DNA from 2 places in the Micromonospora sp. NPDC047793 genome. Region 2 is predicted to be linked to the other one. Evidence: riboswitches for the same ligand, from Rfam matches in the RefSeq annotation. Region 2 holds a riboswitch; the other holds the start of a gene.
What was found. A riboswitch is a leader RNA that binds a small molecule or an ion and turns the genes downstream of it on or off. The one in region 2 is predicted to bind ZMP and ZTP.

Region 1 (4,576 bases), on a different contig from region 2:
GCCGGCCTGCCGGCTGACCTTGTCCGCCAGCGCCGGGTCCAGCACGTACTTGGCCTTGGAGGCGGTGCCGTCCGGGTTCGCCCCGGCGCTGGTCTGGCTGAGCACCGTGTGGATCAGCTCGGCGGTGCCGTCCATCTCGGCCGTACCCAGCCCGCGCGTGGTCAACGCGGGCGTGCCGATCCGGATGCCGGAGGTGTACCAGGCGCCGTTGGCGTCCTGCGGCACCGCGTTGCGGTTGGTCACGATGCCCGAGTCCAGCAGCGCCTGCTCGGCCTGCCGGCCGGTCAGCCCGTAGCCGGTGACGTCGATGAGCACCAGGTGGTTGTCGGTGCCGCCGGTGACCAGCGTGGCGCCCCGACGCAGCAGCCCGTCGGCCAGCGCCTGGGCGTTGTCGACGATCCGCTGGGCGTAGTCGGCGAAGTCGGGGCGGCGCGCCTCGGCCAGCGCGACCGCCTTGGCCGCCATCACGTGCGGCAGCGGCCCGCCGAGCACCATCGGGCAGCCCCGGTCCACCTGGTCGGCCAGCTCCGGGCCGCAGAGCACCATGCCGCCGCGCGGGCCGCGCAGTGACTTGTGCGTGGTGGTGGTGACGATGTGCGCGTGCGGCACCGGGTCGAAGTCGCCGGTGAAGACCTTGCCGGCGACCAGACCGGCGAAGTGGGCCATGTCCACCATGAAGGTGGCGCCGACCGAGTCGGCGATCTCCCGCATGATCCGGAAGTTCACCTTGCGCGGGTACGCCGAGTAGCCGGCGACCAGCACCAGCGGCCGGAACTCGCGGGCCGCCTCGGCGACCCTGTCGTAGTCGACCAGCCCGGTGGCCGGGTCGGTGCCGTAGCTGCGCTGGTCGAACATCTTGCCGGAGATGTTCGGCCGGAAGCCGTGGGTGAGGTGGCCGCCGGCGTCCAGCGACATGCCGAGCATCCGCTGGTCGCCCAGCTCCCGGCGGAGCGCGAACCAGTCCTGCTCGGTGAGGTCGTTGACGTGGCGGGCCTGCGCCCGCTTGAGCGCGGGGGACTCCACCCGGTCGGCCAGGATCGCCCAGAACGCCACCAGGTTGGCGTCGATGCCCGAGTGTGGCTGCACGTACGCGTGCGACGCGCCGAACAGCTCCCGGGCGTGCTCGGCGGCGAGCGCCTCGACCGTGTCGACGTTCTGGCAGCCGGCGTAGAACCGGCGCCCCACCGTGCCCTCGGCGTACTTGTCGCTGAACCAGTTGCCCATCGCCAGCAGGGTGGCCGGCGAGGCGTAGTTCTCGCTGGCGATCAGCTTGAGCGACTCGCGCTGGTCGACCAGTTCCGCCCCGATGGCGTCGGCCACCCGGGGCTCGACGGCGCGGATGACCTCCAGCGCGCTGCGGAAAGCGGCGGATTCGGCGTTCGGCGGCATGCGACCTCCTGGTGACGTGCGGAAGGCCCAGGCGCTCGGCGTGCGTCCTCATGACGGGGCCGCTTCCCGATGGTGCTCCATCTCGACGCGCCAGTCACGGCCCCCGCCGATCCTAGCGGGTGGGCTCTCCGGCCCCGCGCACACCGGGTCGGACCCGCCCCGACCGGCCCCGCGAGGTCGCCACCGCGCCGGCCGTACGCGTCGTACGCTCGGCAGATGGCGACCTCGGCCGAGGAGATCCAGGTGGGGCGGCGGACGGTGCGCGTCTCCAGCCCGGACAAGCCGTACTTCCCGGAGCGCGGGCTGACCAAGCTCGACGTGGTGCGCTACTTCCTCGCCGTCGGCGACGGCATCCTGCGCGCGCTCAAGGACCGGCCGACCATGCTCGAACGCTGGCCGCGCGGCGTGTTCGAGGGGGCGACGATCGCCACCCGGCAGGACAACCGGGGCGACGCCTTCTATCAGAAGCGCGTGCCGGCGGGCGCGCCCGACTGGGTGGGCACCGCCCACATCACGTTCCCCAGCGGGCGCAGCGCCGACGAGGTCGCGCCGGGGGAACTGGCGGTGGTGATCTGGGCGGTCAACCTGGGCACACTGCGGTTCCACCCGTGGCCGGTGAACCGGGCCGACGTCGAGCGGCCGGACCAGCTCCGGATCGACCTGGACCCGCTGCCCGGGGTGGGGTTCGACCAGGTCGTCCCGGTGGCGCACGAGGTGCGTGGCTTCCTCGACGAGCTGGGCCTGGCCGGGTTTCCGAAGACCACCGGCGGGCGCGGCCTGCACGTGTACGTCCCGATCGAGCCCCGGTGGAGCTTCGGCGACTGCCGCCGGGCGGTGCTGGCGCTCGGCGGCGAGATGCGGCGGCGCCGGCCGGACCTGGTCACCACCACCTGGTGGCGGGACCAGCGGGACCGACCGGTCTTCGTCGACTACAACCAGATGGCCCGGGACCACACGATGACCTCGGCGTACTCGATCCGGCCGACGCCTGCGGCGCTGGTCTCCGCCCCGCTGGACTGGGCCGAGCTGGACGACGTACGGCCGGAGGACTTCGACGTGACCACCATGCCCGCCCGGTTCGCGGAGCGGGGCGACCCGCACGCCGGTCTGGACGGGCCACGGTTCTCGCTGGACCCGCTGCTGGAGCTGGCCGACCGGGAGGGGCTGGCCGCGCCGCCGGAACGCTGAGCGGCGGTCAGGCCCACGGGCTGCGGACGCCGTCGTACTCCTCGAAGACCAGCCAGCTCCGGGTGGACAGCACCCCGGAGATGCGCTGGACCCGGTCCAGTACCACGTCCCGCAGGGTGGCGTTGTCCGGTGCCCGGACCAGGGCGAGTACGTCGTGTTCGCCGCTGAGCAGCGCCACGTGCTCGACGTAGCGCACCCGGGCCAGCTCCGCCGACACCTCCCGCCAGGTGTTCTGCTGGATGGTCAGGGCGATGTACGCCGAGGTGCCCAACCCGGCCGGCTCCGGCGCGACCCGGGCGGCGAACCCGGTGACCACCCCGTCGCGCAGCAGTCGCTCCATGCGCGCGTACGCGTTGGTGCGGGACACGTGCACCCGCTCGGCGAGCGTCCGGACGGAGATCCGCCCGTCCCGGGTCAGTTCGTCCAGGATCCGCCGGTCCACCTCGTCCAACCCTGGTGCCGTTCGTCCCGTGCCACCCCGCAGGGGCACTGTGTCAGCGGTCTCCTGGCTCACCCGAGCCTCCCATCAGTGCCATACATCCCGCCTTCACCGGCCATCTTGAGTCAATCATCCGACCAAAGGAGCATAGGTCCACCACACGTCCAGGAGGTTCCGCCGTGACGACCACCCCTCAGGCGGCCCGCAGGGCAACCCCGCGGAAGCGCCGGTCGGCCACCCCGACCGCGCCCGACCCGGCCGCTGCCCTGCTTCCCCAGGCCGATCCGGTCCGGCTGCTCAATCCGGACGGCACCCTGCTGCCGTCCCGGGCCGACTATCCCGAGCCACCCGTGGCGACACTGCGCGAGATGTACCGCCGGATGGTCGTCGGCCGCCGGTTCGACGCGCAGGCCACCGCACTGACCAAGCAGGGCCGCCTCGCGGTCTACCCGTCCTCGCGAGGGCAGGAGGCGTGCCAGGTCGGCGGGGTCCTCGCGCTGCGCGAGGACGACTGGGTCTTCCCGACCTACCGCGAGTCGATGGCGCTGACCGCGCGGGGCATCGACCCGGTCGAGGTCCTCACCCTGCTGCGCGGCGACTGGCACTGCGGGTACGACCCGGCCGTGCGCCGCACCGCGCCGCAGTGCACCCCGCTCGCCACCCAGTGCGTGCACGCCGCCGGCCTGGCCTACGGCGAGACCTACCAGGGGCGGGACACGGTGGCACTGGTCTACGTCGGTGACGGCGCGACCAGCGAGGGCGACTTCCACGAGGGGGTCAACTTCGCCGCCGTGTTCAAGGCCCCGGTGGTCTACTTCGTGCAGAACAACCGGTACGCGATCAGCGTGCCGCTGTCCCGCCAGACCGCCGCCCCGTCACTGGCCTACAAGGGCGTCGGGTACGGCGTGCCGAGCGAGCAGGTCGACGGCAACGACCCGGTGGCCGTGCTCGCCGTGCTGGAGAAGGCGGTGGCGCACGCCCGCGCCGGCAAGGGGCCGTTCCTGGTCGAGGCGCACACCTACCGGATGGAGCCGCACACCAACGCCGACGACGCGACGCGCTACCGCGACGCCGACGAGGTGGAGGCGTGGCGGGACCGCGACCCGGTGGCCCGGCTGGAGGCGTACCTGCGCTCCCGTGAGGCCCTCGACGACGACGCCGTCGCCGCCGTCGCGCAGGAGGCCGAGGAGTACGCGGCGGGGCTGCGCGAGCGGATGAACGCCGAACCCACCGTCGACCCGCTCACCCTCTTCGACCACGTCTACGCGCAGCCCACCCCGCAGCTCGTCGAACAGCGCGACCAGGTCCGCGCCGAGCTCGCCGCGCAGGAGGAGGACGCCTGATGGCCACCATGACCATGGCGAAGGCGCTCAACGCGGCGCTCGCCGACGCGCTGCTGGAGGACGATCGGGTCGTCGTCTTCGGCGAGGACGTCGGGCAACTCGGTGGCGTCTTCCGGATCACCGACGGACTACAGGCCCGCTTCGGCGACAAGCGCTGCTTCGACACCCCGCTGGCCGAGGCCGGCATCGTCGGCTTCGCGGTCGGACTGGCGATGTC
Region 2 (4,576 bases):
GAGGTCGAGGATGCGGGTGAGGACGCCGGCGATGAGGGCTTCGCGGGTGCGGTAGCGGTTGGAGGTGGAGCCGGTGGGGAGTTCGGCCTGGTCGTCGACGGCGCGGTGGGTGAGATGGCGGGGGCCGCGGGTGCCGAGGACGGCGATGGCGGCGTCGAGGAGGCGTTGTTGGCGGGCGTCCACGGAGGTGAGACTACAGCAGTAGTGGCTGCGACTACATCTGTAGTACGGTCGGGTGATGCGAGGATCAGCGGCTGTCATCGGAGGCGGCGTGGGTGGGCTGGCGGTGGCGGTGGGACTGCTGCGCGCCGGGTGGAAGGTGACGGTGTTCGAGCGGGCGGCGGGGCTGCCCGGGACGGGTACCGGGTTGGGGATCTGGCCGTCGGCGTTGCGGGCGTTGGATCGGCTCGGTGTGGGTGCGCTCGCGCGGGAACGGGGTCGGGAGCAGCCGGACGGGGCGATGCGTCGCCCGGACGGGACGGTGATCGCCCGGTTGGACGTGGGGCGGATCCGTCGGCGGCACGGTGAGGGGGTGCTGCTGCTGTCCCGGCCGGCGTTGCTGGGTCTGTTGGCGGAGGCGTTGCCGGCGGGCACGGTGCGTTTCGGGGCGCCGGTGGCGGGTCCGGCGGAGCTGGGTGACGGGTACGACGTGGTGGTGGGCGCGGACGGGATCCGCAGCGCGACCCGGGTGGCGATGTTCGGTGATCGGTTCCCGCTGCGGTACTCGGGGGTGACGGCGTGGCGTGGCACGGTGCCGTTGGAGGTGGCCTCCGGTGGGGAGACGTGGGGTCCGGGGCGCAAGTTCGGGGTGACGCCGCAGGGTCCCGGGGTGGCGAACTGGTACGCGGCGGTGGCGGCGCCGGAGGGTTTCCGGCCGCCGGAGGGTGATCTGGCGGCGTTGCGGGGGTGGTTCGGTGACTGGCACGACCCGGTGCCGGCGGTGCTGGATCGCGTCGACGTGGCCGGGATGTTGCATCACGACGTGCACTATCTGTCGCCGGTGCCGACGTACGTGCGGGGGCGGTGGGTGTTGCTGGGCGACGCGGCGCACGCGATGACGCCGGATCTGGGGCAGGGTGCCTGTCAGGCGTTGATCGACGCGGTGGCGTTGTCGGAGGCGTTGGAGGTGGAGTCGGACGTGTCGGCGGCGTTGGCCCGCTACGACGGGGTGCGGCGGGTGCCGACGCAGCGGATGGCGGCGATGGCGGTGCGGGCGGGACGGTTGGCGCAGGTGCGGCGGTTCACCGGGGTGCGGGACGTGGCGTTGCGGTGGGCGTTGGCGTTCGGTCCCCCGGGCTGACGGTGGTGGTCGCGGCGTCGGGTGTGGAAGGCTGCGGGTGACGCGACTGGCGGCACCGGGGATGGATCGGACCATCGGGGAGCTCGTCGTGGGGGTCGTCCGCCTGGGCCTCCACGATCGAGGTGAGCCATGTCCACGACGTCGACGACGGCCCGGTTGTTGCCTGGTGGGCCGGTGGCGGAGCAGGTTCTGGTCGAGGTGGCCGAGGGTGTGGCGGCGTTGCGGGCGGCCGGGGTGACTCCGGCGTTGGCGACGGTGCTGGTGGGTGACGACGAGGCGAGCGCCGGCTACATCCGGATCAAGCAGCGGCAGGCGGCGGAGTTGGGCTTCGCGTCGCCGCACGTGCGGTTGCCGGGGTCGGCGTCGCAGGCGGATCTGCATGCGGTGGTGGCGGATCTGAACGCGGACCGGGGTGTGCACGGGGTGGTGGTGCAGCATCCGGTGCCGGGTGGGTTGGACTACGACCGGGCGTTGCAGGTGCTGGACCCGGCGAAGGACGTGGACGGGATGCATCCGGTGAACGTGGGGCGGTTGGCGCTCGGGCTGCCGGGGCCGGTGCCGTGTACGCCGGCGGGTGTGGAGGCGTTGTTGGCGTTCCACGGGGTGCCGGTGGCGGGTCGGGAGGTGGTGGTGTTGGGGCGCGGGGCGACGTTGGGGCGTCCGTTGGCGCTGTTGTTGGCGCAGAAGCGGCCGACGGCGAACGCGGCGGTGACGGTGGTGCACACGGGGGTGCCGGACTGGCCTCGGTATACGCGGCGGGCGGAGATCCTGGTGGCGGCGGCGGGGGTGCCGGGGATCGTGCGGCCGGATCATGTGCGGCCGGGTGCGGTGGTGGTGGGTGGTGGGGTGCGGTATGCGGGGCGCCGGTTGTTGCCGGATGTGGATCCGTCGTGTGGGCGGGTGGCGGGGGCGATCACGCCGCGGGTCGGTGGGGTGGGTCCGGTGACGGTGGCGATGCTGTTCCGTAACGCGGTGCGGGCGGCGGCGAGGTCAGCCGAGGTCGACCAGGAGGGGTCGGTGGTCGGAGATGGTGGCCAGCGGGGTCCGCACGGCGGTGACCGGTGGTAGGCGGTGCAGGTCCTGTCGGTCGGCGAGGATGTGGTCGAGTTGGACGCGGGGTTGCCCGGCGGGGTAGGTGGGGCGGCGGCCCAGGGGGTGCCAGCGGGACACCAGGCGGGTGGCCCAGGTGGGCAGGTTGAGGTCGCCGAGCAGGATGCGGGGTGCGGGCAGGGCGCGTAGGACGCGGACGGCCTGGCGGAGTTGGCGGATGTTCCAGCCGGGCACGAAGGACAGGTGGGTGGCGGCGACGGTGAGGGGCCCGTGCGGGGTGTCCAGGACGGCGGCGAGGACGACGCGGGGTTCGTCGTGCAGCAGGATGAGGCCGCCGCGGGGGCCGGGTGCGTAGACCGGGGACCGTACGGGTGCCGGGCGTAGGCGGGTGACGTGCCAGCTGCTGACGGGGTGGCGGGAGATCAGGCCGACGCCGTAGCAGGGTTCGCCGTGGCCGTCGTCGTCGTGGGTGAGGGGGCGGAACGCTTCGCCGGGGGTGCCGACGACGGCGGCGGCGAAGCGGTGTTCGGTGGCGCCGAGGGCCTGGGCGGCGATGGCGGTGAGGTCGTGGTTGCCGCTGCGGGACTGGTCGCGGTCGACTTCCTGGAGGGCGAGGACGTCGGCGTCGAGGGCGGTGACGGCGGCGGCGAGGCGGGCGGGGTCGACGAGGCCGTCGGTCAGGGACCGGCCGTGCAGCAGGTTGAACGTGGCCAGGCGCACCGTGTCACCTTATCGACGCCGTGGCACAGTTGCCCGATGCTGCGGGTGTTGTTCTGTTCGGTGCTGGTGTTCGTGGCGGTGGGTGCGGTCGGGGTGTGGTTGCGGCGGCGTCGGGGCCGGTGAGGCTGGCCACAGGTGGCGGCGTCGGTCGTCTCGGGGTGGGAAGAATGCCGCCGTGGATCTGGATCCGTCGACTGTCGCGCTGCTGCTGACCGCTGCCGTGTTGGCCGGTTGGGTGGACGCGGTGGTGGGTGGCGGCGGGTTGTTGTTGTTGCCGGCGTTGTTGGTGGCGGCGCCGGGGATGCCGCCGGCGACGGCGTTGGGCACGAACAAGTTGGCGGCGATCGCGGGGACGTCGGCGGCGGCGGTGACGTATGCGCGGCGTACTCGTGTCGACTGGGCGGTGGTGGGGCCGGCGGCGGGTCTGGCGGTGTTGTGCGCGGGGGTGGGTGCGGCGTTGGCGGGGGCGGTGCCGCCGTCGGCGTACCGGCCGGTGGTGTTGGTGGTGTTGGTGGCGGTGGCGGTGTTCGTGGTGGCGCGGCCGAGGTTGGGGGTGTCGGCGTCGCCGGGGCGGCGTACCCGGGTGCGGGTCGTGGTGGCGGTGCTGGTGGCGGGGGTGGGTATCGCGTTGTACGACGGGTTGATCGGGCCGGGTACGGGCACGTTCCTGGTGGTGGCGTTCACGGCCCTGGTGGGGGCGGATTTTCTGCACGGGTCGGCGATGGCGAAGGTGGTGAACGCGGGGACGAACGCGGGGGCGTTGGCGGTGTTCGCGGTGACGGGGCATGTGTGGTGGCTGTTGGGTGCGGCGATGGCGGTGTGCAACGTCGTGGGCGCGATGGTGGGTGCGCGGATGGCGTTGCGGCGGGGTGCGGGGTTCGTGCGGGGGGTGTTGTTGCTGGTGGTGGTGGCGTTGGTGGCGAAGTTGGGCTACGACCAGTGGCGGGCGGGGTGAGCGGCGCGACGCGGCGCGTGTGATCATCGGCGGGTGTCGGTGCGCGCGGAACACGACCGGGCCGTCCTGGCGGGTCTGTTGGGGCGGGATCCTCGGCTGCACGCGTACGAGTTGGGTGATCTGGACGATTTCTTCTGGCCGTACACGTCGTGGTTTCGGCGTGGGGACGCGGTGGTGTTGCTGTATCACGGTGCGGTGTCGCCGACGTTGGTGGCGTTGACGCGGCCGGGCGGGGTGGCGGCGGTGTCGGCGTTGCTGGGTGAGGTGGTGCCGGTGTTGCCGGCCCGGTTGGAGGCGCACCTGTCCCCCGGTGTGGAGGTGGCGTTGGCGGGGGCGTTCGAGGTGACGTCGTCGGGGACGCATCTGAAGATGGCGTGGACGGATCCTTCACGCGCGGTGGGGGTGTCGCCGGCGGGGGTGGTGTTGGGGCGGGCGGATCTGCCTCGGCTGCGGGAGTTGTACGCGGTCGCGTATCCGGGGAACTGGTTCGACGCGCGGATGGTGGACACCGGCCGGTACGTGGGGGTCAGTGACGGTGAGCTGTTGGTGGC

Region 1: it holds a riboswitch for ZMP and ZTP, as region 2 does, so the genes downstream of both, ABZ738_RS25300 (glycine hydroxymethyltransferase) here and ABZ738_RS14785 (tetrahydrofolate dehydrogenase/cyclohydrolase catalytic domain-containing protein) in region 2, are expected to answer to the same signal.

Annotation. Positions count from the first base shown of each region.
Region 1 is NZ_JBEYSG010000016.1:13,934-18,509, forward strand. It holds gene ABZ738_RS25300 (glycine hydroxymethyltransferase) at 1-1,389, opposite strand, end outside; ZMP/ZTP riboswitch at 1,408-1,497, opposite strand; gene ABZ738_RS25305 (DNA primase small subunit domain-containing protein) at 1,606-2,577, shown strand; gene ABZ738_RS25310 (Lrp/AsnC family transcriptional regulator) at 2,585-3,019, opposite strand; gene pdhA (pyruvate dehydrogenase (acetyl-transferring) E1 component subunit alpha) at 3,196-4,359, shown strand; gene ABZ738_RS25320 (alpha-ketoacid dehydrogenase subunit beta) at 4,359-4,576, shown strand, end outside.
Region 2 is NZ_JBEYSG010000006.1:62,382-66,957, reverse strand. It holds gene ABZ738_RS14795 (TetR family transcriptional regulator) at 1-183, opposite strand, end outside; gene ABZ738_RS14790 (FAD-dependent monooxygenase) at 239-1,300, shown strand; ZMP/ZTP riboswitch at 1,333-1,416, shown strand; gene ABZ738_RS14785 (tetrahydrofolate dehydrogenase/cyclohydrolase catalytic domain-containing protein) at 1,430-2,368, shown strand; gene ABZ738_RS14780 (endonuclease/exonuclease/phosphatase family protein) at 2,291-3,070, opposite strand; gene ABZ738_RS14775 (TSUP family transporter) at 3,246-4,025, shown strand; gene ABZ738_RS14770 (GNAT family N-acetyltransferase) at 4,059-4,576, shown strand, end outside.